Regions from separate parts of the Chitinophaga filiformis genome, predicted to be linked through region 2. Evidence: riboswitches for the same ligand, from Rfam matches in the RefSeq annotation. Region 2 holds a riboswitch; the other holds the start of a gene.

Region 1 (15,736 bases), 2.3 Mb from region 2:
TTCCTCAGTTTCTTTCGCAAGTTTCTTTAATTCCTTAACTATCTTCTCTTTATCCTCAGGTATAGTATACTTAGGTTTAAAGTTATTGGGGATATCAATACCCATATCATCCTTCTCCAGATCGCGGATGTGACCAAAGCAGGATTTTACCTCGAAGTCTTTGCCCAGTATCTTTTCAATCGTCTTGGCTTTCGCCGGAGACTCAACAATTACTAGATTTTTTGCCATGAATGCCGTCTTTATGAGCTACTAGATACGTAAAATTCCGTATAAAAAATACCAATACGAATTTTGCAAGTATATAAAAGTAGGTTGAGAATAAAAAATAAGACTGTTTTAACGCATTGAAGGTAAATGTAATATTTTTGATAAAATCATTAAAAATGAGCCGTTAACAGTTTAATACTTAAATTGCTGGATAAGAACGTTGCTAAACGCGAAGTAACCTGACCATATAAAGATATGAGTGCAATATCTCCGCATGCTTTGTCTGAAAACCGGTACACCATAATATATATTAACCTTAGACTGAATGGATATAGTAATTATTGGCGCAGGGAATGTAGCGCATTGTTTTGGTCATTTGTTGAAACTGCATGGTCATCAGATCCTGCAGGTGATCAGCCGTAAGAAGGAAAATGCTGTTGAGCTGGCAGAATCATTGCATTCTACCGGTACCAACGATCTGCTGGATATTAATATGGAGGCAGACCTTTACCTGATGGCCGTAAGTGACGCCGCTATCCCTGAGCTGAACGACGAGCTGAGACTGGGAAAACGTTTTGTAGTGCATACTGCCGGAGCAGTACCCCTCGATGCCATTAAAAAGATCTCCCTGAATACGGGCGTGATCTACCCTTTGCAATCCCTCCGGAAGGAAGTCCGGAACTATCCCGCCATCCCGCTGCTGCTTGAGGCTGCCAGCGATGAGGTCATGCGCAGGATAAAACCGGTAGCACAGAGTATAAGTCCTGATATACAGGAAGTTAGTTCGCATCAGCGCCTCCAGTTACACCTGGCGGCTGTACTATGCAACAACTTTACTAACCACCTGATTGCCAGGGCCAAGCGCTACTGTGAAAAGGAAGGACTGGACTTTAGCTTGCTACAGCCTATTATAAAGGAGACTTTTGACCGGCTGGAGAAATTTCCTCCTGAATCCGTTCAGACAGGCCCTGCCGTTCGAAAGGATGAGGCTACCATGTCCCGCCACCGTGCCCTGCTGGAAAATGAAGAGTACCTCAAACTGATCTACCAGGTCATGTCAGATAGTATTTATGATTTCCACCGCAGCTGACATTTGAAAATCTGTGGTACTTTTGCCGAATTCAATCAGGAACCAGGGACTCGGAAACCAGTATTTATAGCATTTGCTTCCCCGCTCCCTGGTTCATGGGTTCCTAATTAATGCTCAATGAACATTTTATCTCTTTTTAAACCTATTTCCACCTTTGTATTTGACGTTGATGGCGTGTTGACCGATGGAACTGTGCAGTTGTTGCCCAACGGGGAACAGTCACGGAAAATGAACATCCGGGACGGTTACGCCTTACAGCTGGCAGTGAAGAAAGGGTACCGGGTCGTGATCATTTCGGGCGGAAGGTCAGAAAGCGTGGTTAGCCGTTTACAGGGCCTGGGTATAAAAGATATTTATACCGGCGTTTTAGACAAGCAGGAGAAATTACAGGATTATGTGTTTGAAAACGACCTGCGCTGGGAAGAGATCATATTTATGGGCGATGATATACCGGATTACCGGGCTATGCAACTGGTCGGCCTGCCGGTATGCCCTGCAGATGCCGCTCCCGAAATCAGGGGCATCTGCCGGTATGTATCACCTATCAATGGCGGAAATGGTTGCGTGCGGGAGATCATTGAAAAGGTGCTGAAACTGAATGGTCACTGGATGATGGATGAGGAGATCGCCAGCCGTTAAAGGCTGAGGCTACATGATATGTAACTGGAATTATTTTTACCGCAATTATTGAACTATGAAATTGCTGATTGCCTTTTTAAGGTTGATCCGATATCCAAACCTGATCTATATAGCATTAACCCAGTTCCTGCTACAGTATTGTGTAGTGGCGCCGGTGCTGGAATATAACGGAGAAGGGCCTTCTCTTTCCTGGCTTTCCTTTTTCCTGCTGTCGCTCTCTACTGTATTAATAGCAGCTGCGGGGAATATCATTAATGACTACTTCGACATTAATATAGATATTATCAACAAACCTGAAAAGATGGTGCTCGATAAGATCATCAATCGACGCTGGGCCATGGCCTGGCATACCATATTTAATATGGCAGGTGTATCCATTGGTTTTATTGTGGCCTGGCAGATCGGCCAGATCTATCTGGGCCTCACCCAGGTGATCTGTTCCCTGATCCTCTGGTTCTATTCTACTTCCTTTAAGCGTCAGATCCTGATCGGGAATGTGCTGATCTCGTTACTGACGGCCCTGGCAGTAGTTGTCGTAGGCTTTTATGAAAAGCAGATATATGAAAGTTTTGAAGCCATCATGTCGCCGGCGGGCAGAAAACTGATCCAGATCATCGGAGTATATGCTCTGTTCGCTTTTGTCATTTCTCTTGTACGTGAAATAGTAAAAGACCTGGAAGATATGTTAGGCGATGCGAAAGATGGTTGTCGCACTATACCCATTGTATGGGGCGTAGAAGCGGCCAAACGCATCTGTTATATGTTGCTGTTAGCCCTGCAGGTCCTGATCGTGGCGGTGGAAATAAGAATAGGACTTATCGGTTGGTGGCCGGCTATTATCTACCTGGTAGTGTTTGTGCAGGCGCCTGCTTATTATATTTATACCCTGTTGAAGAAGGCCCATTTGCCGGAACATTATCACAGGGTTAGCTCACTCGTGAAATGGCTGATGCTGACCGGCATCCTGTCTATGATCTTTTTTAAAATATTCCTCTGATGTATACCGGAAAACGTGTGATCCTTGCTTCTCAGTCACCGCGCAGAAAGCAACTGCTGGAGCAGGCAGGAATTCCTTTTGAAGTGAAAGTAGTGGATACCGCTGAAACCTTTCCCGCTGATATGGCTATTCCGGAAGTGCCCGTGCATATTGCCAGGCAGAAATCTGCAGCAGTAGCGGCTTTATGTACAGCAGAAGATATCATAATCACTGCAGATACCGTTGTTGTTTTAGATGATACCATCATCGGTAAACCTAAAGACAGGGAAGATGCCATCCGCATCCTGTCGGCATTGAGTGGCCGGATACACCGGGTTATCACAGGTGTCGTGATCAAACGGGAGCAGCAGGAACTGGCTTTCTCCAAAGAAACCGCTGTGCATTTCAAACCACTCACCACTGAGCAGATCACCTACTATGTGGATACCTACAAGCCTTACGATAAGGCCGGCGCCTATGCAATACAGGAATGGATAGGAGCCGTTGGAATAGATCGTATTGACGGTTGTTTCTACAATGTGATGGGATTGCCTGTAAGCAATGTCGTGGAAGCACTGGAATCTATTGCCGCTGAGAATAATTGATCAGGGGAGGGGATCAAAGAAACGAAGGCTTTGAGACTCACTTAAACGTTCACCTGTTTCCATATTGCTGCTTAACCCTATACTCCACGATCCTGGTGATCAACGCCAATGGCATAGGTTGATCCAGGGGAAACTGTACAGATCCTTTTCCCTGTTTATACACTGATAATTCCTTTTCAAATGCTTTGATACCTGTTGGTGCAGGGTAGAAGCCTATGTGATTTTTAAATGCCGCAAAATGCACCAGGTTGCCTTTCAGTACAAAGGTCGGTATGGCATATTTGATGGCTTCTGTTGCCTCAGGGGCTGCTTTACGGATGGTGGCACGGACTTCCTGTAGCCGGGCCTGTATATCTTCCGGAAATGTTGCAATATAGGCGTCAATGTCTGAAGCGGCGTTTTTCATGACGTGGGGTGTTTGATGCAAATATACAAAGCATCGTCCTTTAGTGTAGGCTATGGATCTGTAAAAACAAGAGGGTATCAGCACTAACTGATACCCTCTGCGTATATGGCTGATTAATGAAGACTAACGTGCATTTTCCTCTTCCAGCACCAGCAGGTTCACATCCTTGTTCTTCAACCATGTAGCAGTTTTCAGCTTCTCAAGGTTGATGACACCTACTACATAGCTATATGTGGCAGACTCATATTTTTCGGAGATGTTGTAGAAATCTGCAAGATGTACCTGGTCTGCAGTGCGGTAACGCAGGTATACTTTCAGTTGTACATCATTGGTGAATGCCGGCTGATTGGATTGCTTGATCTTCTTATACTCGTAGCGATAATTATACAATAATGCAGAGATATCCGACAGCACTGCACTACCGGTAGCAGTACCACCTGCACCCTTACCCACAAAGAACTGTTTGTCGGTGAATGCGCTCTCCAGCAGGATGCCGTTGTATTCGTTGTATACATCGTACAACAGGTTATGTTCCCTGATCAGGTGTGGCAATACATATGCATTCACATGCCCGTTCTGCCTGCGGCAGTTGCCGATCAGCTTAATGGTACAGTTGCGTTGCTTTGCAAATTGGATATCGAAATCGTTCAGATGATGGATACCATAGTTGAATACTTCTTCTGGTTTTACGAAAGTACCGAAGGCATGTAATAACAGGATCACGATCTTGAACTTAGGATCGTACCCTTCAATGTCCAGGGTAGGGTCTGTTTCTGCGAAACCTTTGTCCTGTGCCTGTTGCAGCGCTGTTTCAAAGCTCAGGTTCTCTTCAAATATTTTGGTAAGAATGTAATTCGTAGAACCGTTACAGATACCTTCCACCGCATTCAGCAGGTCGTTGTCATAGTATTCTTCCAGGTTACGGATGATAGGAATACTTGCGCAGCTGGAGGCTTCGTAGAGGAAAGGTACTTTGTTTTCCACCTGCAGCTGGTATAATGCGGGCAGGTTTTCTGCGATCATGCGTTTGCTGGCGCTTACTACTGCCTTGCCATTACGCAGTGCAGTACTTACTATTTCAAATGCAGCTTCAGTGTCATTGATCAATTCTACCACTACATCGATGGTAGGATCATTCAGAATTTCATTTTTGTCAGTAGTAAAGTAACTGGCGTCAATAGGACGCGATTTGTTAGGATCTTTAATACATATCTTTTTGATACGGGCATTGATACCTTTTGTTCTGTTGAGTACCTCGTATAACCCTTGTCCCACACAACCAAATCCGAAAATACCTAAATTGATGATCTTGTTTTCCATGTTCTATACTTAGTGCTTATATACTTCCTTCATGCAGCAGGTTGATAGAAAGCAAACTGCATTACTTTTAATGAAAAATATGATTGTTATTACTGTAATACCGTGATCTGTTTTCCCGCGGGCAGGTTCAGTTTATCCAGTGCCTGTTTCAGGTCATTGATAAGATCTTCAGCATCCTCGATACCTACTGACAGCCGTATACAGGAATCCTGCAACCCGGTCTTCTTCCTGAATTCTTCCGGGATGTTGCGATGCGTCATTGTAGCCGGATGATCCAGCATACTTTTTACTCCTCCGAAACTTTCCGCCAGTTTGAATAGCTTGGTGCTGTTCACTACGCGGATCGCATTTTTTATGTTGTCGCTCTTAAGAGAAAAGCTGACAAGTGCGCCGTATTGTTTCTGTTGTTTACGTGCAATATGATGGTTTTTATGTGTGCTTAGTCCAGGGTAAAATACTTTATCCACCGCCGGATGTGTAGACAGCCAGGTAGCGATGGCCATTGCATTGCTGCATTGTTTATCCAGGCGGAGGCAGAGTGTTTCAATACCCCTGATCGTCAGCCAGGCCTCAAAGGGGCTGAGTATACTGCCTGAGATGTTCTGGTTAAAACGCAGCTGGTCTGCAAGTATTTTTGAATTCACCACTACCAGTCCTGCGATAACATCGGTATGACCTGCCAGGTATTTGGTTGCGCTGTGTATCACAATGTCCGCGCCCAGTGGCATGGGTTGCTGTAGCAATGGTGTACAAAGTGTATTGTCCACCACCAGTAGTACATTATGCTGTTTGGCTATTTTGCTGATGGATTTAATATCAGATACACGTAAAGTTGGATTGGTGGGAGATTCCAGCCAGATCATCTTTGTATTGGGAGTGATTGCTGCCAGTACTTTGTCCGTATTGCTGGTATCTACGAAGTTTGCTTTGATCCCAAAGCGTTCAAACATATGCTGGAACATCTGGAAAATACCGCCATAGGTGTCTTCCACGGCCATGATCTCATCACCACTTTTTAACAGTTTCATCACAGCATCAATAGCCGCCATGCCACTGGCGAAAGCAAAACCTGCATGCCCTTCTTCCAGGTTGCAGATGATATTTTCCAGCACTTTCCGCGTAGGGTTATTGGCACGGGAAAATTCAAATCCCTTGTTGATCCCCGGAGATTCCTGCACAAAAGTGGAGGTCTGGTAGATGGGTACGGAAATGGCGCCCGTCAATTCATCCACCGGGATGCTATGCAATAATTGAGTAGCTATTTTCAATCTTCAAAGCAATTATACTGTTATTATACCCTGGTTGGCACATGCACAATCAGACGGTTCATCCAGTCATAACTACCAGCATAAGGGGCATAAAAAAAGCCCTTCCGTAGTTGGAAGAGCCTTCAGGTATTTTATTACGATGAATATCAATCTCTGCCAACTTATCTTCCCTCGGTTATCGTATAACCGGGGCCGGAATTAGCACCTTTCCCTGCATCACTGCAGGTTGGTTGCTAAGGCATCGCAGGGCCAAGTCCCTCCGCCTTTCTGGATAAGTCATGTGTAAGAACTGGGTGCAAAGTTAAAGGTACTTTGATGAAATTTCCAAAAAGGAATATTTTTAATTTTTTGCACGTACTTATTTTTTCACTAATTTGTTTCCCTTTGATTGATTTTTGATCACTCTGTTAACCAACCATTTATGACCATTGTGAATGTTGATCCGCTGCTCGCAGAAGAGCTATTTCAACACATCTGGCAATTCCGCTTATTTAGCCAAACCGGTCTTACTACACAGGAGGGCGAATCTTTACACATCGATCATCCCGGTCAGCATAACCGGCATGCAGGACCCGATTTCACCGCAGCGCGTATCCGCATAGGTGATACATTGTGGGTGGGCAATGTAGAACTGCACCTGAAAACGTCTGACTGGTTCCGGCACGGGCACCAGTACAACCTGCAGTATCGTAATGTTATCCTGCATGTGGTGTTTGCGCATGACATGCCGGGAGGGACAACCAATGGCATACCTGTGCTGGAATTGCAGCCTGCTATTCCGAAGTTGCTGTTGCAACGGTACGAGGCCCTGCGGCAATCGGCGGCGCTGATTCCCTGTGCAGGTTCTCTGCCAGATGTGCCGGAACTTGTCTGGATGGGTTGGAAGGACCGCCTGCTGATAGAGCGGCTGGAACAAAAGGCCGACCAGTTAAAGGCCTGGCTCTTGCAAACGCGGTACGATTGGGAAGAAGTTTGTTTCCGTGCTATGGCAAGAGCAGCCGGCATGCCTGTGAACGGGGAAGTATTCCTGCATGTAGCGCAATCCATGCCATATAAGGTCTTGCTTCGCCACCAGCATGACCTGTTCCTGCTGGAAGCGCTGCTATTCGGACAGGCAGGTATGCTGGATGATACTGCCACAGACCCTTATATGCAGGGGCTACAGCGGGAGTACGCTTACATGCGGCATAAATACCGCCTTACACCGCTCGATGCCCGGCACTGGAAATGGCTGCGGATGCGTCCCGCCTCTTTTCCAAGTATGAAGATCGCTTTCCTGGCCGCATTGCTTCACCAGGTCCCACACCTGTTTTCCCGGATACTGGAAGCCCCTGATGCGGCCAGCCTGGAAAAGATGCTGCAGGTCCGGCCTTCCGATTACTGGCAGACCCATTACAAATTTGGCAAACCTGTGAGCAGGACGCAGATGCCAGGTACCCGTGCCGTCCATAATATCCTGATCAATACCGTCTTGCCATTGCTATACCTGTACGGCCGGGAGAAAGGAGATAGCCGCTGCCAGGAGAAGGCCATTCATCTTATGGAACAACTCCCCCCGGAGGAAAACCACGTTATAGGTGAATGGAATGCATTGAATATCAACGCCGGTTCTGCGGGAGAAAGCCAGGCATTGTTACAGTTGAAACAACATTACTGTGATGAAAAACATTGCCTGAGATGTGCCGTCGGAGCAAGGTTGCTCCGGTCTGATATTGCCTGAAGCGGTAAACGATCTTTTTAGTTCTATAAATATGCTATTGCGCAGTAATATTCCTTCAGGTCCACCTTTAAGGCATGTCGAAGCCGATATCTTCCCGGTATCAACAGTGTACCTCTCCGGTATCAATGACCTTAACCGATGTTCATCTTATGCCGTGAACCTGAGTTAAGGTCATTGGTTCCGGAGAGGTACTATAGTGATGGCTCGCAATAATCGTCCTCTCCAATCATTCTGTAACCATTTCGGGGTTACGGCGTTATATATACATGGGCGTGGGTTTACAGACAAAACAAATTTACACATGACGGAAAAAACGTGTAGGTTTGTACAGCAGGCATACCAATATAATGCCCCTTGCGTTTATATAGCATAGCCCCGCGGCTATACTCCCTTAACTAAACAAATCTATACAGGTGAAAAGACTATACTCATCCTTGCTTTTACTGGTCATGGCGGGTAGTTTGTATGCCCAGGATTCAAAAACGGACGGACTTTCAAAGAAAGAACAACGCGAGCAGCGCAAACTAAAGCGTATTTCCTTGTTCAAGCAACTGGAAGAAGGAGAGAACCTGTATCAGAGGGAATTCTCAGCAGGTGCCAGAATAAATACCGATGGCTGGACCGGCTTGTTTGAACTGGGGTACCGGAAGAGCAGGACCAAGGTGAATTATTTTCAGCTTGAATTTGGCGAGAAAAAACATCCCAAGGAAGATAAAAAGGCCGGACAACCAAAAGGTGTTGACCCTTATGGATTTATCTATTCAGAGAAACCCTACATATACGGTAAGCAAAATAACTTCTACCAGGTAAAACTGGGGGTTGGACAGCAAAGACTCATCGGTGGTAAAGCCAACAAGAACGGCGTGCTCGTAAACGCCATCTACTACGGAGGCCTGTCTGTCGGAATGTTGAAACCTTATTACCTCAATATCGTAGATCCCAATACCGAACAGGGCATACAGGTTAAATATGGTCAGAACCCTTTATATGACCAGGCATTCCTGGACAGGGCATCTATCATAGGAGGCGCCGGTTTTGGTAAAGGCTGGGGAGAACTGAGCATCGTTCCGGGGGTACATGCAAAAACAGGCCTGCGGTTCGACTGGGCGCGTTTCAATGAGGTGGTAAGCGCCCTGGAAGTAGGCGTGAATGCGGAATATTATACCAAGGATATCAACATTATGATAGACCAGCCTGCCAAGAAATTCTTCTTCAATGCATATATCGCGCTTCAGTTTGGAAAGCGTTGGGATAAGAAATAGTTGAGAAGTATTAAATTTGTGTCCTAAAGAAAGGATCAGAGATGGAAGAAACACCGATCACGACCGCAACGCCATGCAGCACAGCGCCTGCTGCCGCTGCTCCGAGAACTAAAAAACCGGACTGGCTGAGGGTTAAGTTGCCAATAGGAGAGAGTTATAAGCAGGTACGTAACCTGGTTGACACACATAAGTTACACACGATCTGTGAGAGCGGAAATTGCCCGAATATGGGTGAATGCTGGGGAGCCGGCACCGCCACCTTTATGATCCTGGGGAATATCTGTACCCGCAGTTGTGGGTTCTGCGCTGTAGCTACCGGCAGGCCGGAAGCTGTGGATTGGGATGAACCTCAACGGGTTGCAGAAGCGATATACCTCATGAAAGTGAAACATGCCGTGATCACCTCTGTGGACAGAGATGAGCTGAAAGATGGTGGTTCCATCATCTGGGCTAATACAATTAAAGCAGTAAGATCATTGAATCCGGATACAACAATGGAAACATTGATCCCGGACTTCAGAGGACAGTGGGAAAACCTCCAGCGCATCATTGATGTGGCCCCGGAAGTGGTATCCCACAACCTCGAAACAGTGGAACGCCTCACCAAACAGGTGCGTATCCAGGCAAAATATCACCGCAGCCTGGAAGTGATCCGTCGCCTGAAAGATGGCGGCATGCGTACCAAGAGCGGTATCATGCTCGGCCTTGGTGAAACTAAAGAGGAAGTGGTACAGGCTATGCAAGACCTGTACGACAACGGATGTGACGTGGTGACACTCGGACAATATCTTCAACCTACCCCAAAACATCTGCCTGTTGTCCGTTTTGTTCATCCCGACGAGTTCGCAGAATTGCGTGAAATAGGATATAACATGGGTCTGGATTATGTCGAATCAGGACCACTAGTGAGATCCTCCTACCATGCAGAAAAACATATTAATAGTGGACGCACGGTGAAATAGGAAGTTAAACTGTTGTTTAAATTTACATCAGTGGTAACATGTTTCTGATTGCGAGTCATTATCTTTGCCGTGCAATTACGGGAAGGGCCTGGCTGTAATTCCCTGTAAATGGAAGTATAGCCAGCCCGTCTGTCGGCTTTTATCCCAAAAATTGTAATCTACCGTTAACAACCTGAACCTACCTGTTTGCAGTCTGTGCATATGCTAAGCTGTGCCCGTCATTTGCCGAGATTCACATTAGCATCAAATCCAAAATAGATCATTATATATACCGGACAATATCGTCGTTGTCCTCCGATTGGTGTAAAGAAGAATCTGATTGTCAAAACCTTTTATGAAAAGAGTATTTTATCTGACCGCCGTACTAAGTGCCGTGCTGTACAATGCACCCTCTTATGCGCAAAAGGTCTCCGATTCATTGCTTCCTCAGGCAACCTTGCAGGCTTGCATTCAGTATGCACTTAACCATCAGCCCGTTGTAAAGCAGGCCAGACTGGATGAAGACATCACTGAATATACCATTAAAGGTAAGCTTGCCGACTGGTATCCTCAGGTTGGGCTGGACTACAACCTGTATCATTATCTGAAGATACCCACTTCCTATTTCAATGGTAACTATGCACAGATCGGCGTAGCCAACAGTTCTGCCGCACTGTTCCAGTGGAACCAGAATTTGTTTAACCGCGACCTCCTGCTGGCTGGCAGAACCGCCCGCGACGTCCGTAAACAGGCCAAACAAAATACAGAAAGCTACCGGATTGATGTGGTGGCTAACGTAACCAAGGCTTATTACGATCTCCTGCTTACCCAGAAGCAGATCGATGTACTGAATGAAGACATCGTACGCCTGGAGCGTAGCCTGAAAGATGCTTATAACCAATACCAGGGCGGACTGGTGGATAAGACCGATTACAAACGGGCTACCATCTCCCTCAACAATACCCGCGCGCAGAAAAAGACCGGGGAAGAGCAGCTGAAAGCCCGCGAGGCCTACCTGCGTCAGCTGATGGGCTACCCCGCCTCCGGGTCATTACCGTTGGTGTACGATACCGTCCAGATGGCACAGAATGTACAGCTGGATACCACTGTTACCGTGGCTTATGACAACAGGATCGAGATGCAGTTATTGCAAACACAGAAGGTGCTGCAGGAAGCGGAACTGAAGTACAATAAATGGAGCTTCCTGCCTACAGTGTCAGCTTTTGCAAACTATAGTTTCACCTATCTGCACCCGGAATTTCAGAAGTTATACAGCAACAACCTGCCTAGTTCCCAGGTAGGGCTGAAGGTGTCTCTTCCTATCTTCCAGGGCTCTAAACGTATCTACAACATCCGCCAGTCGGAACTGCAGATAAAACGTATAGATCTGGATGTGGAAAACCTGCGGAACCAGATCAACACAGAGTATACACAGGCAATGGCGACCTACAAGGCCAACTTCAACCAGTTTATGGTGATGAAAGAGAATGTGGACCTTGCCCAGGAAGTGTATAACCTCATCGAACTGCAGTACCGGGAAGGAGTGAAGACCTATCTTGAGGTGATCACCGCGCAAACCGATCTCCGCTCAGCGCAGCTCAATTATTATAATGCGATGTACACTGTACTGTCGAGCAAGATAGATCTGCAGCGTGCACTGGGAACAATAACAACTAACAACTACTAAAAAGGAAACTGGCCGGGCCCACCAGCCTGGTCATTGAAAGGACAAATATTTTCAGATGAAAACAAAGCAACACATTCTCCTCATTGGCGCTACAGGCTTATTTTACCTGGCTTCCTGTAAAGGCCCGGCTCAGAAAACAGCCATGGTATTGCCTCCTACACCGGTAAGCGTTGTCCCTGCCGCTATGGGCACCGCTGTTTATTACGATAAATATCCCGCTACTGTAGTGGCACTGAACCAGGTAGAACTGCGTGCACAGGTATCAGGATATATTACCGGCATTTTCTTTAAAGAAGGTGAAGTGGTACAGAAAGGAAAACCGCTCTATGAAATAGACCGTCGTAAGTATGAAGCTGCTTACCGCCAGGCAGAAGCAAGCATTAGCCAGGCAAAAGCTAATCTTACCAAGGCACAGAAAGATGCAGACCGTTACCATAAACTGGCTGAGCAGGACGCGATTGCCCGCCAGACACTGGATAATGCCGATGCAGCACTGGATGTAAGTCGCAGCCAGCTGGCAGCAGCAGAAGCAGCCTTACTCGCAGCACGTACAGATCTCGATTATTCCATTATAAAAGCGCCATTCACCGGCCGTATCGGTATTTCACAGGTGAAACTGGGGGCGCAGGTAAGTGCCGGAACCACATTGCTGAACACGATGTCTTCCGAAAACCCTATCGCTGTCGATTTCGTGGTGAACGAAAATGACATCCCACGTTTCTCTGCCCTGCAGGGTAAGGCCGTATCTGCCGGCGATTCTACTTTCCGCCTGCAGCTGCCGAATGGCAAACAGTATGATGAACCAGGTCGTATCGCTGTTATTGACCGCGGTGTGGACAACCTGACCGCTACCATCAAAGTACGTATCGAATTCAATAACCCTAAGGGTGAACTGAAAGAAGGTATGAGCGGTGTGATGAACGTCCTCAACGATCAGTCCGGCGAGCGCGTGATCATTCCTTACAAATCAGTAATAGAGCAGATGGGGGAATTCTTCGTATTCATTGCAAAAGATACCGTTGCCGAACAGCGCAAAATACACCTCGGTCCCCGTTTGAGAGACCGGATCGTGGTAATGGACGGTGTACAACAAGGAGAATTGATCGTAACCGAAGGTCTGAACCGCTTACGTGACGGCGGTAAGATCGATACGACTACCGTGAAGAAAGCTCCGGATGCAGCCGCAGCCAAGAAATAGATAACAGTTTGAGTTTGAATCAATAGAAGAAGAAACATGATTGCAAATACTTTTATACGCAGACCGGTTACCGCAATAGTAATATCTGTTGTGCTGGTACTGGTAGGGTTGCTGGCCATGAATAGCCTGCCGATCGGTCAGTACCCGGAAATTTCTCCTCCCACTGTGCAGGTGACTGGTACCTATATTGGCGCCGATGCGCAGACCGTTGAGCAGACTACTGCCACTCCCGTGGAAGTACAGGTGAACGGTACGCCCGGTATGACCTATATGACCAGTAACAGTACCAACAGTGGGGCCATGAGCTTGACTGTTAACTTTGAGGTAGGTACCGATATCAATATCGCGGCGCTGGATGTACAGAACCGTGTGGGTATCGCACAGCCAACCCTGCCGCAGGAGGTACAGCGCCTTGGTCTGACAGTAAGAAAGCGTAACCCCAGTATCCTTATGCTGGTGGCTTTATATTCTCCCAAGGGAACACACGATGTAACATTCCTCGACAACTATACCAACGTATATATCAAAGACGCCTTGCTGCGTGCGAAAGGTGTGGGCGACATCTTCACCCGTGCCGACGACTTTAGTATGCGTGTATGGCTGAAGCCCGACAAGCTGGCCCAGATGGGTGTAACAGCTGAGGAAGTAAGGGCGGCCATCACTGAACAGAATGCGCAGATCTCTGCTGGTACAGTGGGTGCTCCTCCGCAGAAAACCGGACAAACATATGAGTATACTATTTTCGTAAAAGGCCGTCTCGTTACAGCCGAAGAATTTGGTAACATCATCATCAAAACCCGTCCTGACGATGGCGCTGTAGTATACCTGAAAGATGTAGCCCGCGTGCAGCTGGGTAAATTCAGTTATAGCAACAACTCATACGTGGATGGTAAGAGAGCTTCCTACCTGCTGGTATACCAGGCTCCGGGTAGTAATGCGATCGCGACTGCGGAAGCTGTGTATGAAACCATGGCCCAGCTGAAAAAAACCTTCCCTAACGATGTGGATTATGTGGTGCCATTCGAATCAGTTTCCGTGATCGAGGTATCAATCCACGAGGTGGTGGAAACACTGCTGGAGGCGCTGGCACTGGTGGTTGTCGTGGTATTCCTCTTCCTGCAAAGCTGGAGGGCTACCATTATCCCCGTACTGGCCATTCCGGTATCTATTATCGCAACATTTATCTTCTTCATACCACTCGGGTTTACCATCAATACCCTGACCCTGTTCGGTTTCGTACTGGCTATCGGTATCGTGGTGGATGACGCCATCGTGGTGGTGGAGGCGGTCCAGCATAATATGGACCATGAGCAGATGACGCCTAAGGAGGCTACCTATGCAGCGATGCAGGAGATCTCCGGACCGGTGATCGCTATTGCGCTGATCCTGGCTGCGGTATTCGTGCCGGTAGGATTTGTGCCGGGCATCGTGGGACGTCTCTACCAACAGTTTGCGATCACGATCGCGATCTCCGTACTGATATCCGCTTTCGTGGCATTGTCCCTCACACCGGCATTATGTACATTGATCCTGCGGCCCATGCACCTGGATAAGAATTCCAAGGGGCTGAATAAATTCTTCTTTAAGTTCAATACATGGTTTGGTCATGTAACCAGCCGTTATTCACTGGGTGTAAAGAAAAGTATCCGTGGAGCACGTTATGTGGTAATAATCCTGATCTGTATCATGGTTGGTACCGTGATGCTGTTCAGAGGCAAGCCTACAGGCTTTATTCCTACAGAAGACGAAGGCCGTGTGTACATCACTTTTGACTTGCCGGAGTCTTCTTCTACCGAGCGTACCATTGCTGTAATGACAGAGATGATGCATACGCTGGATAGTGTAAAAGCAATCGGTCACTACGCGGCCCTCGGAGGTCTGAACGTAGTTAGCTTTGCAACAAAATCCAACAGTGCTACCATCTTCTGTCAGTTGAAACCATGGGATGAACGTAAAGATAAATCGCAGCAGATATTTGCACTGGTAGCACAACTTCAGGCAAAACTGTCGAGATTCAAAGAAGCCAATGTCGTGGTAATCCCTCCTCCGGCTATTCCGGGTCTGGGTTCCACAGCAGGTTTCTCCTTCATCCTTCAGCAGAAGGCCGGAGGTGGCGATATTAAAGAGTTTGAAGGCGTATTGCAGAAGTTCACTATGGCCATCAACCAGCGTCCTGAAATAGCAAGGGCATTCTCCTTCTTCACAGCGCGTACTCCTGGCTATCAGCTGGAAATAGATCGTGAAAAGGCGAAGAAGATGGGTGTGCAGATATCTTCTATTGCTACAGCCTTACAGACATACCTGGGTAGTGCATATGTGAATGACTTCACTGTATACGGACGTAACTTCCGCGTGGTAACACAGGCTGACTCTACTTACCGTGGCGATATCAAGGATCTGTCCCAGTACTTTGTACG
Region 2 (15,736 bases):
GAGCTGGGCGTAAATATGCGTCAAATAACGGGGCCTTTTAACGTCTAGTCCGCTGTGCTTCTCGAAAATAAGTGTTAGCACCTAGAAATATGTGTGTCCTTACTCATTTTCCATATAAGCTCCTGAAATTTACGAAATCGGCAGCAACAATTGTACATCTTTACATGAGAAATGCATAAATCATTTAGCACTAAGTGTATTTGAAGTAAAAATTAATATCAATAAGGTCTAAAAGTTATATGTTTAATCGACATATCTGACAATATTAAACTGCCATATCCATATCCATAATAAAGCCAAATGGTTTCGCTAGCCTGATATGCTGATTATGAGATTGTATACCGGGCAAATGCGAAAGATTTTTAAACACAGGTTTTCATAGGATAGATAACTAAATTGCCGCTCATTCCTGGGCGGCATCTTTATTTTGTTCCCATAATTCATTAGCTTTATTCTTTACAGGTTTCACCATTTTGCGTGGTATAACCGCAACGTGCATACTTAACTATCAAAATTCCATGGAACAACAACCTAATTCAAACCGGAGAAATTTCATCCGGAACGTATCACTGGGCAGTCTGGCCGCCCTCAGCCTTCCAAATATTGCATCAGCAGCTACAAAAGAAATGAAAGCCCATGCTAAGAAAGTAACATTGAAAAAGGATGCAGTCATCCTCTTTCAGGGAGACTCTATTACCGATGCCGGCCGCAAAAGGGATCAGAGTGAACCCAACAACACCGGCGCCCTGGGCAATGGATATGCCTACCTTGCCGCAGCAGCGCTACTGAAAGAGTTCCCTGAGAAGAACCTGAAGATCTACAACAAGGGGATCAGCGGTAACAAAGTATACCAGCTGGCTGAAAGATGGGATACGGATTGTCTGCAGATAAAACCCGACGTGCTGAGCATCCTGATCGGTGTAAATGATTACTGGCACACGCTGAACGGCAACTATAATGGAACGATCAAGACCTACCGTGAGGACTTCACCAAGCTACTGGAGCGTACCAAGCAGGAACTGCCTGACGTACAGCTGATCATCGGCGAACCTTTTGCGGTAAAAGGTGTGAAAGCAGTGGATGACAAATGGTTCCCGGCCTTCGATGAATATCGTGCGGCTGCCCGTGAAATTGCCACAAAATTCAATGCTGCCTTTATTCCCTACCAGGCTATTTATGATAAAGCCCAACAGTCTGCGCCCGGTTCCTATTGGACTGGGGACGGGGTACATCCGGCCATAGCCGGGGCTTCGCTCATGGCTGCTTCCTGGATGGATGTGATCAAAAAATAATGCTTGTTATATACTATAAAAAGCCGCGGAGGTCATCCGCGGCTTTTTTTATTAGTGCGTTATTGCACCTCCACTTTTGGAGGGATCAGTTTATAGATAATCGGCGTCACGATCCTCGACAGCAGCGTAGAGCTGACCAGGCCACCGATGAGTACTATTGCCAACGGCGCTATCAGGGGATTGGTGGATATGGCAATAGGGATCAAACCTCCGATAGCAGTCAGCGAAGTTAGTACGATGGGCAGGAATCGTATTTCCCCGGCCTCCCGGATCGCTTCATCGAGCGTCTTTCCCTGCTCTCTCAGCTGATTGGTGAAATCTACCAGGAGAATGGTGTTCTTCACTTCAATTCCCGCCAGGGCTATCATACCAATGATGGCAACAAACGAGAGGGAGTTGCCGGTCAGCCACAGGCCAACGGCAGCGCCCACCACGCCCAGTGGTATTACTGACAATACGATCAGCGTACTTTTGAAGGTCTTGAATTCCAGCACCAGCACTGCCACGAACAGGAACATGGTCACGATGATAACGCTCATGAAGCCGCCGAAAGAGTCCTGTCTTGCTTCTACCTCACCGCCCATTTCATAGCTGTAACCGGTGGGCAGCGGAAAGGCATTCATTTTCTCAATAGTACTGTTGATCACCCGGTCGGCCAGGAAGCCTTCCCGGACAGAGGCGGTCACCGACACTACGCGTCTTTTCTCCTGGTGGTTGATGCGCAGGGGAGAAGCCTCCATCCGGAGACTGGCCACCTGCGAGAGTGGATAAGGCTTATCGTCCTGGTTATTTACGTACAGGTTGTTGAAGACATCCATGGTAGGACGGCCGTCTTTATTGCGTGTCAGCAGGACATCATAGTCGTTGTCGTTCTTATCCGCATAGTGGCCCAGGTTCAAACCAGCTACTGCCAGTCTCACCGTTCTGTCTATATTAATACTTGGAATGCCCAGCAGCTGTGCTTTTTCCTTATCGATGTCCACCCTGATGTCTGTTTTAAGCAGCTTCACCGGATTGTTCACGTAAATAGCTCCTGGCACCTTCTGCAGCATTACCTCTACCCGTGCAGCGAGGCTACGAAGGGTATCAAGATTGTCGCCGAAAAGGCGCACTTCCACCGGCGCCGGCGCTGGTGGTCCCTGCTCGAAGTTGACCACCTCCACTTTAGCCCCCGGGTACGGCGTCCACTGCCTGCGCAGCTTTTCGATCAGCTGCAGTTTTTCATAAGGCGAAGTATGATTGTCCAGCTGGATGAATATCTCGGCAAAGTCGCTCCTCTCATTTTCCTGTATGACATTGTAATAGATACGGGGATTACCTTTCCCTACATTGGTAGCAAAGTAATTGATGGCCCTTTCTTTTTTCAGTGACTGTTCTACCTGTCGCGCAATGCTCTTGGTGTAAGCAAGACTTGACTGCGGGGGTGTGGTAATATTCACCAGGAACTGTGGCTTTTCTGATGCCGGGAAAAGGCTGAAACCCACTACCTGGAACAATACGATTGAACCACTGAAGATGATCACGGTAATGATGATGGAAAGCACCGGTCTTTTCAATGCTTTATCCAGTACGCGGGAATAGCTGCCATGGATCAGTCTTTTCAGTGCGCGCATGAAGATGTTCCCCTCCGGGTTCCCCGCATGCTCGGGCAGCAATTTGCTGGCCAGGAAAGGGATGATTGTCAGCGAGACAAACATGGAAGCAAACACGCTCAGAATAACGGCCATTGGAAGTCCGCGGATAAAGTCACCGGCGCCTTCAGGCAGGAATACCAGTGGCATGAATGCGATGACCAGTGCGGCAGTGCAGCCCACCACTGCAAGCCCGATCTGTTTGGTGGCTTTGAGTGTGGCCTCCATTCTCGAGTGTCCTTCCAGTATCCAGCGCTCGATATTCTCTATCACCACAATGCTGTCGTCTACCAGTAAGCCCAGTGCTACTACCAGTCCTACGATGCTCAGCTGGTTAAGGTTATACCCAAATACATTTAACAGCACTATCCCGATAGCCAGCGATAAAGGGATGGAGATCATTACGATCAATGCGGGACGGAATCCCAGCGGAAGCAGGGTAACAGCCACGAGTAGTATCGCGATGATGAAGTCTTTTCCCAGGCCGCCCAGACGCCTGTTCACATTGTCTGCCTGGTCAAAATGCTGGACCATGTCGATGTTTGAAGGCAGGGTTTTCTTAAACTGGTTCAGTACCGGCAGATAAAGTTCCTTGGTTTTGCTGATGTTTTCACCTTCTTTCTGTGCTGCCACTACAAAGGCGCATCTGCGTCCGTTCAGCCTTGTTTCATATTGTTCATCAGCCAGACCATAATAGATAACAGCAACATCTTTAAGAAAGATATTCTTTCCTTTGCTGTTGAAAACCACTGTGTTTTTTATTTCGTCCAGCTGCTGATAGCTGCCGCTGCTCTTGATGTTATAACTGCGGTTACCGGCTTCAATGCTACCGCCAGGGATATTGCTCATTTCGTTCTGAACGCTGGAGATGACCTTATTCACCGGTAAACCCATCTGGGCGATCTTTTCAAGGTTTAACTCAATTCTCACCTGCCTGTCAGGGATACCGTGAATCTCCACATTTTTGAGGGCCTTGATGGTTTCCAGGTCATCCTGTAACTTCTCGGCATAATACTGCAATTTGTCTTTTGATGCCGTTTCGGAGACCAGTGCTATCTGCATGATATTCACATCACTGGGCTGCTGCCGCAGCACGTCGATGTTGATATTCTCCGGCAATTCGTCCCGTTTACCATTTACAACACGCAGCACTTCCTGGTATTTATCGTCCACGTTGCTGTGGTATTTGTATTCAACCCGTATCACGGCCAGGCCGTCTCCGATGCTGGTCCTCACGCGTTTGATATTTTCCTGTGAAGACAATTCTTTTTCCAATGGGTCCACCACGAGGTCTTCCATGTCTTTCGGGCTGGTACCCGGATATACGACAACTACATTAAAGAAGGGCGATTTAACCTCGGGATCTTCAGACCGGGGCATTGTGAGGATGGTAGTAATACCGAGTACGATGATCATAATAAAGATCACCAACGTAAATTGATAGTTCTTTACCGCGTATGAAGAGATTTTCATGATTCGTTGATTTATTAGAGGAGTTCCCGTCGCTATGCGGTATTATTTTACAGTGATGGCACTGCCTTCTGTCAGATAAGCACTACCGGAAATGATCAGGGCGCCTGCATCCTGCAGTCCTTTGCTGATGATCACTTTGTCGGCTTCCATTCCCCCTATGGTGACAGCTATTTTATGAGCGGTCTTATTATCGTTGGTAACGTATACATAGCCTGTGCTGCCGTCGCCTTCCAGCAATGCATCGTAAGGAATAGCCCAGGGACCATTACCATCTGCAGCAGCAGTTACTACGGGTTTAATGACAGCTTTGCCAAACATACCAAAAGCAATAGCTGAGGGCTTTTCTCCGGTTAACTTAATATCCGCAGTAAAAGAGCCGCTTTGTGGCTGGATGCCTTCTGACTTACGGGAAACTACGCCTGCGAAGGCCTTGCCGGGAACGGCTTCCACCTCTACGCTGGCTTTGTCCTGCAGGCTGATAGCTGCCCATTCCTTATTGCTGACATTCACACGCAGGAGCCAGTTGCCCGATTGTGCGCCATTTGTTTCCAGTACAGGGGTGCCGGGTTGCACCAATTGTCCTTCACTGGCAAGTTTACGTAGTATATAACCGCTTTCCGTTGCCAGGATCTGCGAGTGCGTGTGGTTGAATTGTGCAGTCTTCAGCTGCTCACCGGCAATATCCAGTGCTGTCTTTGTATTCTGCAACTGTTCGAGGGTGGCCACACTATCCTTGTAAAGATTTTCTACACGTTTGTAATCACGTTGTGCTTTTTCAAAACCAAGCTGGGCCTGTTGCACCTGTGCGTTGATCTCTACCGGATTTAATACTGCCAGCAATTGACCCTTCTTAACGGCGTCTCCTTCCTTTACCAGGATGCGCTGAATGATACCACCTGTCTTAAAGGAGAGCAGCACTTCATCGTCTGTAGTGAACTGGCCTGATACGGAGATAGCCGGATTGGAATTCATTTTAGCGTTCAGGGGAAGCAGTTTTACTGGTATCCCCGAAGACTGACTATTGTTGTTTTCTGCTGCGCTGGGCGCTCCGCAGGAGATAACCAGGCAGGAAAAGGTTGCCAGCAGTGAAAAAGAGAGAATAGATTTCATGTTGAATATTTTTAAGGAAGTAGATTAAAGTTTATAGGAAGCTTGTGTGCGTTCAATGTCGGCGATAGCGGTTTGCACAGCGGCGAAAGCTACAGATAGCTGCAGTTTTGCATTGGTAAGCTGGTTCTGCGCATCCAGCAGTTCTATGTACAGTAACTGTCCTGCCTTGTACACCTTCGACTGGTCTGTATAATATTTTTCAGATAATAACAGCTGCTCCCTGGCGCTTTTGAAGTTGGCCACTGCTGTGTGATAGTTATTTTCAGCAACCTGCTGTTCCAGTTGAAATGAAATACTGGTTTCATTGTAAGCTGCCTGCAGATTACTGACGTCAATGGCCGCTTGTTGTGCCTTATACTTCCGCTGACCGGCGGCAAAAAGGTCCCACTGCAGGTTTACGCCCCACATGTAGTAGCGGGATTTGTTATCGACGTTCCAGTTGAAACCCTGTGAGCCGAGATCCAGGAAGGTGCTGATTTTGGGTACCAGGTAAGACTTTGACTGGCGATAAAAGAGTGAGGCGATCTTCTGTTGCTGGGACAGCTGGACTAATTCGTCTCTTGTGTTGCCGCCCGGAGCGGGAGCCGGCAATATTTCTTCAGGTATAAAGATGCTGCTGTCTATGGTAATAGGAGCGTTCAGGTCCCTGTTCAGCAGGAAGTTGAAATAGGCCCGGGCATTCCGTTGTTTATTCTCCGCTTCGGTAATAGACGCTGCAATCTTCTGCTGTTCTGCCTTTGCGCGGGTAAGGGCTGTACTGTTTGTGACGCCGTTGGCGAGGAAGCTGGTGTTGACCCTGATATTCTCCTGCACCTGAAGCTGGGCGGTATTGTAGATCTCCACTGCTTTCCCCGCCTGGTAATATTGATAATAGGCAGTTTTAATGTCTTTCACCAGCTTACGCTTGTAAACATTGACAGCCGCCTGCTGTAGCGTGATGCTTTCCTTCCGGATCTTGTTGGCATACCATATTTCCGTATTCACCAGTGGGAGAGAAGTGCGGAGGTGTACATCATAGAAATTATCAGGGTTCAGTAAGAACGACTGATTTTCCATTTGGGGGAATTTCTGGCTGTTGGTCAGCTGATTGAGTGTACTGTATACGGGGTTCAGCATATCTCCGACAGGAATATCAATGGTACGGCCGCCATCAGCTTTGGTATAGCTACCAGCAAGTCCGATCTGCGGAAAGAATAGGCTTTTGGCCTCCTTCAGGGCATAGAGCGATTTGTCCAGCTGAAAATGCTGCTGTTTCAGCCCCTGGTTCTGTGAGAACGCGCTCTGGATATAATCATCCAGGACCTTTCCCTGTCCATAGCCGTATTGAACGGACATTCCGGACACGGCGAACAGTATTATGAACATTTTTCTTTTCATGATCGTAGTTGAAATTATGAACAGTGTTTAGTGTCGGAGGATAAAAAAAGACACTTACGTGTCCTGGTATCTGCTATAAATCAGTCAGATACCGCTTTTATGTTGACAAGGTCAAATAAGAGGCCGGCGGCAGTTTTTTTAGACGGCTAATAGTTGATGCCGTCAATTATCATCCCGCCATCGTCTATTTTTTGATCAGCCGGAGATGCTCGTTTACGGTAGCTGCGATCACATTACGGATCTGATCGTCAGGCAGTTCCATTACCTTAATGCGTTCTCTGATAAAAAGCGAGATGAGCCCGTGTCCCAGTGCCCAGATGGAGAGCGCCCCGATCTGGGCATTCTCATAGCGCAACTGGTCCATGCACTTATCCATAGTGTCGGCCAGGAAACCATATGCTTCGTCACAGTTCGGCCAGTCATTGTCGTTCACCGCATTCATAGGAGAGCGGAGAATGAACATCAGGTCGTACAGGTCCGGATGCTCAAAGCCAAAATTGACGTAGGAGTGGAGCAGTTGTTCCAATCTTTCCATCGGGTCTGTGGCAGTTACGTCTCTGACGAAGGCATTATATAACTCCAGGAAGGCCTGTCCTTGTACTTCGTACAACAACTCATCCTTGTCTTTATAGTAGAGATAAATAGTGGCCGGGCTGTACTCTATTTTATCCGCTATATTGCGGATAGAGGTCCTGTCGAAACCTTCCTTAACAAACATCTCCATGGCAGCGTTAATGATGAGTTTCCTCATTTCCTGCTTTTCTCTTTCCTTTCTGTCTGTGATGCCCATATAAATAACTTTACGGCACAAACTTACTGAACAGTGTTCAGAAAATGAAATATTTCTTTTAGCTTTACGTCATTACTTGTAAAACAACCCTATTATGACCAATAATACACAATCAAACATTTCAGGATCAGGAATTTATACAATTTTAGGCGCAGGGGGGAGCATAGCACGGGAATTGACAGCCGTTTTACTGGAAGAGGGCAAGCATGTGAGATTGGTAAGCAGACAGGCAAAACCGGTGAATGGGGTATCAGATATAATAGCGGCAGATATTACCGATCCTTTGCAGGCACGCAGGGCTATCAGTGGTTCGTCTATCGTGTTCTTATGTGTGGGACTTGTTTATGACCATAAGGTATGGCAGGACAAATGGCCGAAGATCATTCAGAATGTAATTGAGGCTTGCAGCGAAGGCGGCATTCCCTTCATCTTTTTCGACAATGTTTACATGTATGGGCTGGTAGACGGTGCTATGACGGAAGATACGCCTCATCATCCGAGAAGCAAAAAAGGAGAGATCAGGGCAATGATCGCAGACAAGATCATGCAGGGGGTGAAACAGGGTAATATTACGGCGAGCATTGCACGCTCGGCCGACTTTTACGGCCCTGCTGCAGACAGTACCAGCGTGCTCAATATCATGGTGATCAATAAACTGGCGCAGGGACAGGCTGCTAACTGGATGGGCAATGACCAGGTGCCGCATAGTTATACTTTTACACCTGATGCGGGCAAGGCGCTTTACCTGCTGGCGTCAGATCCGTCTTCGTTTAACCAGGTATGGCATCTGCCCACAACAAATCCTGCACCTAACGGGAAAGAATATGTGGAAATGGTGGCGGCAGCCCTGCAGGTAAAGCCGCGTTATACAAAGCTGAATGGCTTTATGATCCGCCTGGCTGGCCTGTTTAACAGGACTATCGGAGAGCTGCATGAAATGATGTACCAGACCACGCATCCGTATATTTTCGACAGCACAAAATTTGAAAGACATTTCAATTTTACGCCTACTTCCTATGAAGAGGGGATCGCCCTGACCGTGAAAAGTATTGGAGACAGGAAAAAATAAATTTGGTGATTTAATTTGTTCTCTCATATCTTTGCACCAGTTCTTTAAGTTTCTTATCAAGAAAGGCAGAGGGAAATGGCCCTGCGAAGCCTTAGCAACCACCCGGTTCCACCAGACCGGAAAGGTGCTACATCCATCCCGCTTACAGCGGGAAAGATAAGTCAGTAGGTTTGATCTATTTTACTTGAAATAAATAAAACTCACCTGGCTACCAGGTGAGTTTTTTGCTTTTAAGCACTTCCTGCCACTATCTGCATCTCTTTTTGATAAGTTCCTCATAAGGACCTGTTTAATCAACAATTATCATCAAACTCAAAAACAAAAAGAGATGAGCACAATCACACAACTGATCCATTCCATTCCCGTAGATCCGCAAACAGGCGCTATTGCCGTACCTATTTATCAGACCTCTACTTTCGTACAGGAAGCGCCGGGTGTAAACAAAGGATACGACTATGCAAGGACCAACAACCCTACCCGTGAAACGCTGGAAAAAATAGCCGCACAGCTGGAAGGCGGCGCCACTGGTATTGCCTTCTCCAGCGGACTGGCAGCTATAGATGCTATCGTAAAACTGCTGCAATCAGGTGATGAGATTGTTGCCGTAGATGATATTTACGGAGGGGCCTTCCGGTTATTCAACAAGGTATATAGCAAATTTGGCATCAAGGTAACCTATGTGGATACCTCAGATGTGCAGGCCGTTTTCAATGCCATAACTCCCGCTACTAAGCTGATATGGCTGGAAACACCGACCAATCCTACATTAAAGATATCTGATATTGCTGCTATTGCGAAGGTTGCTGCCGCCAGTAAATGCCTGTTCTGTGTAGACAATACTTTCGCTTCTCCGGTCTTGCAACAGCCGCTGGCACTGGGTGCAGATATAGTGATCCACAGCGCTACGAAATACCTGGGAGGACATAGCGACCTTATTGCAGGACTGGTGGTGACCAGGACACCGGAACTGGGTGCGGAGATCAAATTTTACCAGAACGCCTGTGGCGCCATCCTCTCCCCGTTTGACAGTTTTCTGCTGATACGTGGTATAGAGACATTACATCTGCGTGTACGGCAACACTGTGCCAACGCCCAGGCAATTGCGGAATACCTGGAACAACACCCATTGGTAGATAAAGTGTATTACCCCGGTTTGAAAAGTCATCCCGGCCATGAAATAGCAAAACGGCAGTCGAAAGGCTTCGGGGGAATTGTTTCTTTTACCTTTAAGGACGATACGGAAGCAACAGCGATCTCGTTTGTGACTGGCACCCAATATTTTAAGCTGGCAGAGAGCCTCGGAGGTGTTAAAAGTTTGTTATGTCACCCGGCCAGCATGACCCACAAATCCATCCCTGATGAAAAGCGGAGAGCCGCCGGGGTGGCCGATGGCCTTGTCCGTTTGTCGGTAGGACTGGAGGAGCCGGCAGACCTCCTTTCAGACCTCGATCTTGCCTTTTATAAAATTCAGCAGGCGACCGGGTCCGTTTTAAGTTTATAGTTTCGTAGTTTGCAGTTTCTGGATTGATAAACTGCAAATTGTGTAACTATGCTAAAACGTATATTTCTCAGTGTTTGCCTCTCCGCTATTTGTTACTATACTTATGCCCAGGACAACACTTCTTTTATAATCAAAGATATTACCCTGATTGACGGGAGCGGGGCTGAAGCCCGTTCCCATGTCAGTCTGGTTGTCAATGAAGATACCATTGCGGCAATACTACCCGCAGGCACAAACTATCCTGTTAAGGGCGCCGTTGAAATAGATGGACAGGGAAATACCGTAATACCACTGCTGGTGAATGGCCATGGCCATGTTGGATTGTTAAAGGGCGAGACAATTGCCGCCGCCAACTATACGCCGGAGAATGTTAACCGCCACCTGATGCAATACCTGGAATACGGTGTGGGAACTGTATTAAGCCTGGGAACCGATCAACCGGCTGCCTTCATTTTCAGGGATGCATCGCGGATGGAGATGTTGCCGGGTGCTTCTTTTTACACAGCGGGTTACGGTTTTGGCGCCCCCAAAGGCGTGCCGCCACCTGCATTCGGTCCCAGTATCCTACGCCCTTTAAGCGCAGATCAGGCCTTGCAGGAAATGCGCCGCCTCGCTGTATTGAAACCGGATTTTGTTAAGATATGGGTAGACGGAGAACCACGCCTTCTTCCCGAGATATACCATGCTATTATTACGGAAGCACATGCCCACAATATCAAGGTAGCCGCACATGTATATTACCTCGAAGACGCCCGCAAACTGGTAGATGCAGGGGTCGATGTGCTGGCGCATAGTATCAGGGACCAGGAGGTAGATGATTCCCTGATCATTGCAATGAAACAGAAGAATGTCTGTTATATTCCCACCCTTTGCATCGAAGAATTCGGCTTTGCTTATGCCACGTTGCCGGAATGGTTTGCTGATCCTTTCTTTATCCGCTCGCTGGAACCCGGTGTGTGGGATATGCTGAAAGGCGAAGACTATCGCCAGCAACAAAATAACGACCGCGAAAGGAAAATGAAATCCCTTCAGATCGCCTCCCGGAACCTGCATAAAATGGATAGTGCAGGCATAAAGATCGTCATGGGCACAGACTCCGGTGCACAGCCGGTGAGGGCCCTGGGCTTTTCGGAACACCGGGAACTACAGCTGATGACAGAGGCAGGAGTACCACCTTTAAAAGTGATCCAATATGCTACCTACAACGGCGCCGCCATGCTGGGAATAGAACAGCGGACGGGCAGCCTGGCGCCAGGTAAAAAGGCGGATTTTATGGTGCTGGACGCAAATCCTTTACAGGACATCAGGGCTACACGTAGTATCAAAGCTATTTACAAGAACGGAAAACAGATACAGTAATCAAAACTAGGGCGCAGCCAACGCGCCGGGGGAAAAAATATGAGATCAGCAGTCAAAATGAGTTTATGCCTGCTATTGTGCCTGGTAACATTGACGGCACAGTCGCAGCGTAGGAAGACCACAAAAGGAAAAGGCAAATCCAAAGCAGGAACAACGAAGACCGTAAAGGTTGCCACTCCTTCTTACAGTACCACGCAACAGGTACAGATGAGGAAATCGTTCTACCTGTTATACCTGCTGGAAAGAAATGGCCCTGCACATGATGTTATTGTAAAAGACCCGGTATTCAACCAGATAGCGAAAGACAGGCTGTCACGTTTAACGACAGCCTACAGCCAGTGTGCTGACGCTGCCTGCATCGGTAAAGCGCTGGAATGGACGGCAGATGAGATACACGATGTGAGTGAGGAATTCAAAAGACTGGCAGTCGCCAATCCTGATATAGCGGAAACAGTGCAGCGTCTCAAGGTGGTAGACCGTTACCCCTTATATGCTGATAACGCAGATACTACCTTTATCCGGAAGGCCTGGGAGGATGTGGCGACAGGTATCAATCATGTCTGCCGTGTATATCTGCAGGGCGTTCCTCCCCGTTATCCGAGGATAGATTCCATCTCTTTCCGCCCCTCAGATCCGGCATTTGTGAAACAGGTGAAAACGGCAGTGCAGCAGATCCTGCCCATAGGTACAGGGAATACATTCTATAAGCAACCTTTGCTGGGAGCGCTGAAGGCACTGGAAATCAACGGCCGTGATGAAGCTACCCGTTACGAGCCTTTATACAAAGAGCAGAACGCGGCGGCTTTTGCGAAGTCGAAAAGGGTGAACTGGAATGCCTATCGCTTCAGTACCATACTGGTGCCGGGCAGTGGTCCGGGGAAGGCAGGACAGTCCATGGACAGTATGGGCATGTTCCGTTGTAAGCTGGCAGCAGAACAATACCGCAATAATGTAGCTCCTTTCATCATTGTGTCCGGCGGCCATGTGCATCCTTACAAAACGCCTTTCTGCGAAGCGATCGAGATGAAAAAATATATGGTGGGCAAACTGGGGCTTCCTGACAGTGCTGTGATCATAGAACCGCATGCAAGGCATACAACAACCAACATCAGGAATGCGGTAAGACTGGTATACCTGTTCAATATACCTGCCGCAAAACCGATGTTGATCGTGTCCGATTCGTTTCAGTCGCTCGCTATTGAAAAGATGGCAGCGCGCTTCATAAACGAAATAGGCTATCTGCCTTATACCGGACTGGAAAGAAAATCGCCTACGGAGAATATTATATTACCGGATCTGAAAGCCTGGCAGCAGGATCCTGAAGATCCGCTCGATCCTTAAGCCAACGGCGCCCTTTCATTACCCTGGTCACCATCATGGCGGCTACTGTATCGCCGGTAGCATTCAGGATGGTAGCCAGGGGATCCACGAGGGTACCGATCACCATCACAGCAGGAAGGGCTTCTATTGGAAAACCATATACAGACATGACCAGCAATTCCCCGATATAACCACCATTGGGAATTCCTCCTTCTACAATACTCACGATCACCGTCACTCCCAGGGCAAGTAATACGGTATCTACACCCGTCAGCGGACGGTGGAACATGGCAAACACGACGCCTATTTTTACAACAGAAGATATACTGGATCCATCTTTATGCAGGGTGCCGCCCAATGGCACGACCACGTTCCCGATATGCTCCGGAATGCCCATACGCTGTGCAGCCAGCAGGTTAGCGGGTATGGTGGCGATGCTGCTGCAGGAGCCAAGCGCGGTAAAAGTGGGTACCAGGTTATTCTTCCAGTAGATCTTCACCCCCGCCATTCCTCCGGCCAGGAAGGCATAGACACTGAACATTACTATGAAATAAAATAGCCCGAAGCCATAATACAGGGCCATTGAACTGGCATAGGTGCCAAAGAGCTCAGGGCCCAGCGTGCCTACCTGGTAAGCGAAGTAGGCGCCCAGGCCGACAGGTCCAAGCAGCATGATGATATTGAGTAATTGCTTCATGACCTCATTGCCGGAGTCCAGGAAGTGCCGGAATGCCTTGCCGGATTCGCCGGCCTTCAGTGCGGCAAAACCTACGAGCGCGGAAAAGATGAGGAAGGGTAACATGTTTTTCCGGGACAGTAGTTCATAAAATTCACCTACTGTCAGTAGGCGGGTAAGCTGTTCTCCTGGTCCTGCCGTCTTCATTTCCTCCATCGCCATGGGGCCTGTGGTAACAGCCTGCAGGGGAAAGAACCAGATAGCAACGATCGTGAGGAAGGCCGACACAAGGACGGTGCCGACAAAGACCAATCCCATCACAGACATCACTTTGCCCAGTTTCTGACCCGGATCTACATTGGCAATAGCAGAAGCAATGGCAAAAAACACCAGTGGTATAACAGCTGTAAAAAGAAGGTTCAGGAATATATCGCCTATTGGTTTGATCACTTCCACCCGTTTTCCGAAGATCAGCCCGAGGATGCTGCCGGCAATAATTCCACCCAGCAGCAGTAGCAGGCTGCTATAATTTTTGAGTATGGTCCGCATGGCTCAAATATATTGAAAAGTCCACTTTATCAGATGATTTGTCCATTTCCTGCGCAGGGGTGTTAAGTACCTTTGTGTATGATGAACAGGAAGGATTTTCTGGCTGCAATGGCCATTTTACCTGTAGGAGGATTATATATGCAATTACAAGAACTGGGGAAGATCACCCGTGATTATCAGCGTACTACGTTGATGCCGGCTATGTTCATCGGTCATGGTAGCCCGATGAACGCACTTTACGACAATGCTTTCACCCGCCGGCTGAAAGAGATGGGCGAATCGGTAAAACAATTACCTAATGCTATACTGGTCGTATCTGCGCACTGGCTGACAAGGGGCACACATGTGCTGACGTCTGCCAGGCCTGCTACAATACATGACTTCGGAGGTTTTCCGCAGGCGCTGCACGAAGTGCAATACCCGGCTCCGGGAGCGCCGGAACTGGCCCGTGAAACGGCAAAGCTGATCAAAAGCACCCAGGTGGTGGAAGATGATCAGTGGGGGCTAGATCATGGTACATGGACCGTCTTAAAACACATGTATCCTGAGGCCAATATTCCTGTATTCCAGCTGAGTATCGACTATTACAAGCCACCGGCCTATCATTATCAGCTGGCACAGGAGCTGAAGGAGTTGCGCAAACGAGGAGTACTTATTGTGGGGAGTGGGAATATCGTCCATAACCTGAGGAAGATCAGTTTTAACGACAATGCAGCGCCTTTTGACTGGGCGCTGGAATTCGACGCTACTGTAAAGAATAAGGTCGAACAGCGCGCTTTTGATGATCTGCTGCATTATGAAAGGCTGGGAGAGGCGGCGAAGCTCTCCATTCCAACGCCGGACCACTATTTTCCATTTATCTACGGTCTTGGTCTGGCAGGGGTGGATGAAGAGATCAGGTTCACTTACGAAGAGATCCAGAATGGAAGCATTAGTATGCGGTGTTTCCAGGTAGGGGAGTAAGCTAATAAAACTTCAATACACAAGTGTCCATGGACAACGGCAATAAAAGGGCTGTCGTCCATGGATTTTTTTATGTCCGGAAGAAGTGAAAAATTTAATTGTAAATTTGACATTTATCATTAAATTGCAGCAGGTAGTAATTACGTTTACCTGAATTGTCCTGTCCGGGTGTTCCACTGTTATGCTATTTATCCGGCGGGCAACTAGTCTGTTGACAGCTCATTCATCTATAGCGGTTGCTTTCCTGGCTGCCGGGTCTGTTTCCTGTTTTTGAGACGTGGTGTAACGGTGTGGGGATGCCCGGTTTACTATATAAATGTTTCTGCGAACTGCATGCAAATTCCAGTAATTTTTGCCGCATGCGGTCGATTCAATAACGTGAACTAGATCACGAAGGTCGAACTCATTCGACCTTCTTTTTTTATGTTCCCGGAACCAGGTTCGTCACCTCCGGGGATTTCGCCACGCATTCACGAAGGATTAACTTCGACTATACTACCGGTTCCTACCTGTAGGCGCTACAGTCCTGCCCGTAGACCCACTATTCTATAGCGTTCGCTATAGAACAGCCCTCTAGTGCTATAGTAAAGTCCCCGTAGATACTAGCCTCCGCCGGATCCAAAGAC

The links. A riboswitch is a leader RNA that binds a small molecule or an ion and turns the genes downstream of it on or off. The one in region 2 is predicted to bind S-adenosylmethionine.
Region 1: linked by a shared signal. The riboswitch ahead of MYF79_RS09760 (trans-sulfuration enzyme family protein) and the one ahead of MYF79_RS18070 (trans-sulfuration enzyme family protein) in region 2 are both predicted to bind S-adenosylmethionine.

What each region holds. Positions count from the first base shown of each region.
Region 1 is NZ_CP095855.1:2,341,435-2,357,170, forward strand. Features, by position in the region: gene topA (type I DNA topoisomerase) at 1-228, opposite strand, end outside; gene MYF79_RS09730 (Rossmann-like and DUF2520 domain-containing protein) at 533-1,297, shown strand; gene MYF79_RS09735 (KdsC family phosphatase) at 1,415-1,936, shown strand; gene MYF79_RS09740 (geranylgeranylglycerol-phosphate geranylgeranyltransferase) at 1,992-2,933, shown strand; gene MYF79_RS09745 (Maf family protein) at 2,933-3,517, shown strand; gene MYF79_RS09750 (iron chaperone) at 3,567-3,923, opposite strand; gene MYF79_RS09755 (homoserine dehydrogenase) at 4,047-5,243, opposite strand; gene MYF79_RS09760 (trans-sulfuration enzyme family protein) at 5,333-6,511, opposite strand; SAM riboswitch class I at 6,670-6,789, opposite strand; gene MYF79_RS09765 (DUF2851 family protein) at 6,933-8,231, shown strand; gene MYF79_RS09770 (hypothetical protein) at 8,645-9,493, shown strand; gene lipA (lipoyl synthase) at 9,535-10,455, shown strand; gene MYF79_RS09780 (TolC family protein) at 10,790-12,121, shown strand; gene MYF79_RS09785 (efflux RND transporter periplasmic adaptor subunit) at 12,177-13,319, shown strand; gene MYF79_RS09790 (efflux RND transporter permease subunit) at 13,356-15,736, shown strand, end outside.
Region 2 is NZ_CP095855.1:4,606,267-4,622,002, forward strand. Features, by position in the region: gene MYF79_RS18040 (SGNH/GDSL hydrolase family protein) at 519-1,292, shown strand; gene MYF79_RS18045 (efflux RND transporter permease subunit) at 1,352-4,396, opposite strand; gene MYF79_RS18050 (efflux RND transporter periplasmic adaptor subunit) at 4,439-5,506, opposite strand; gene MYF79_RS18055 (TolC family protein) at 5,531-6,883, opposite strand; gene MYF79_RS18060 (TetR/AcrR family transcriptional regulator) at 7,068-7,673, opposite strand; gene MYF79_RS18065 (NAD-dependent epimerase/dehydratase family protein) at 7,768-8,742, shown strand; SAM riboswitch class I at 8,793-8,905, shown strand; gene MYF79_RS18070 (trans-sulfuration enzyme family protein) at 9,071-10,243, shown strand; gene MYF79_RS18075 (amidohydrolase family protein) at 10,292-11,602, shown strand; gene MYF79_RS18080 (YdcF family protein) at 11,642-12,943, shown strand; gene MYF79_RS18085 (dicarboxylate/amino acid:cation symporter) at 12,885-14,147, opposite strand; gene ygiD (4,5-DOPA dioxygenase extradiol) at 14,226-15,110, shown strand.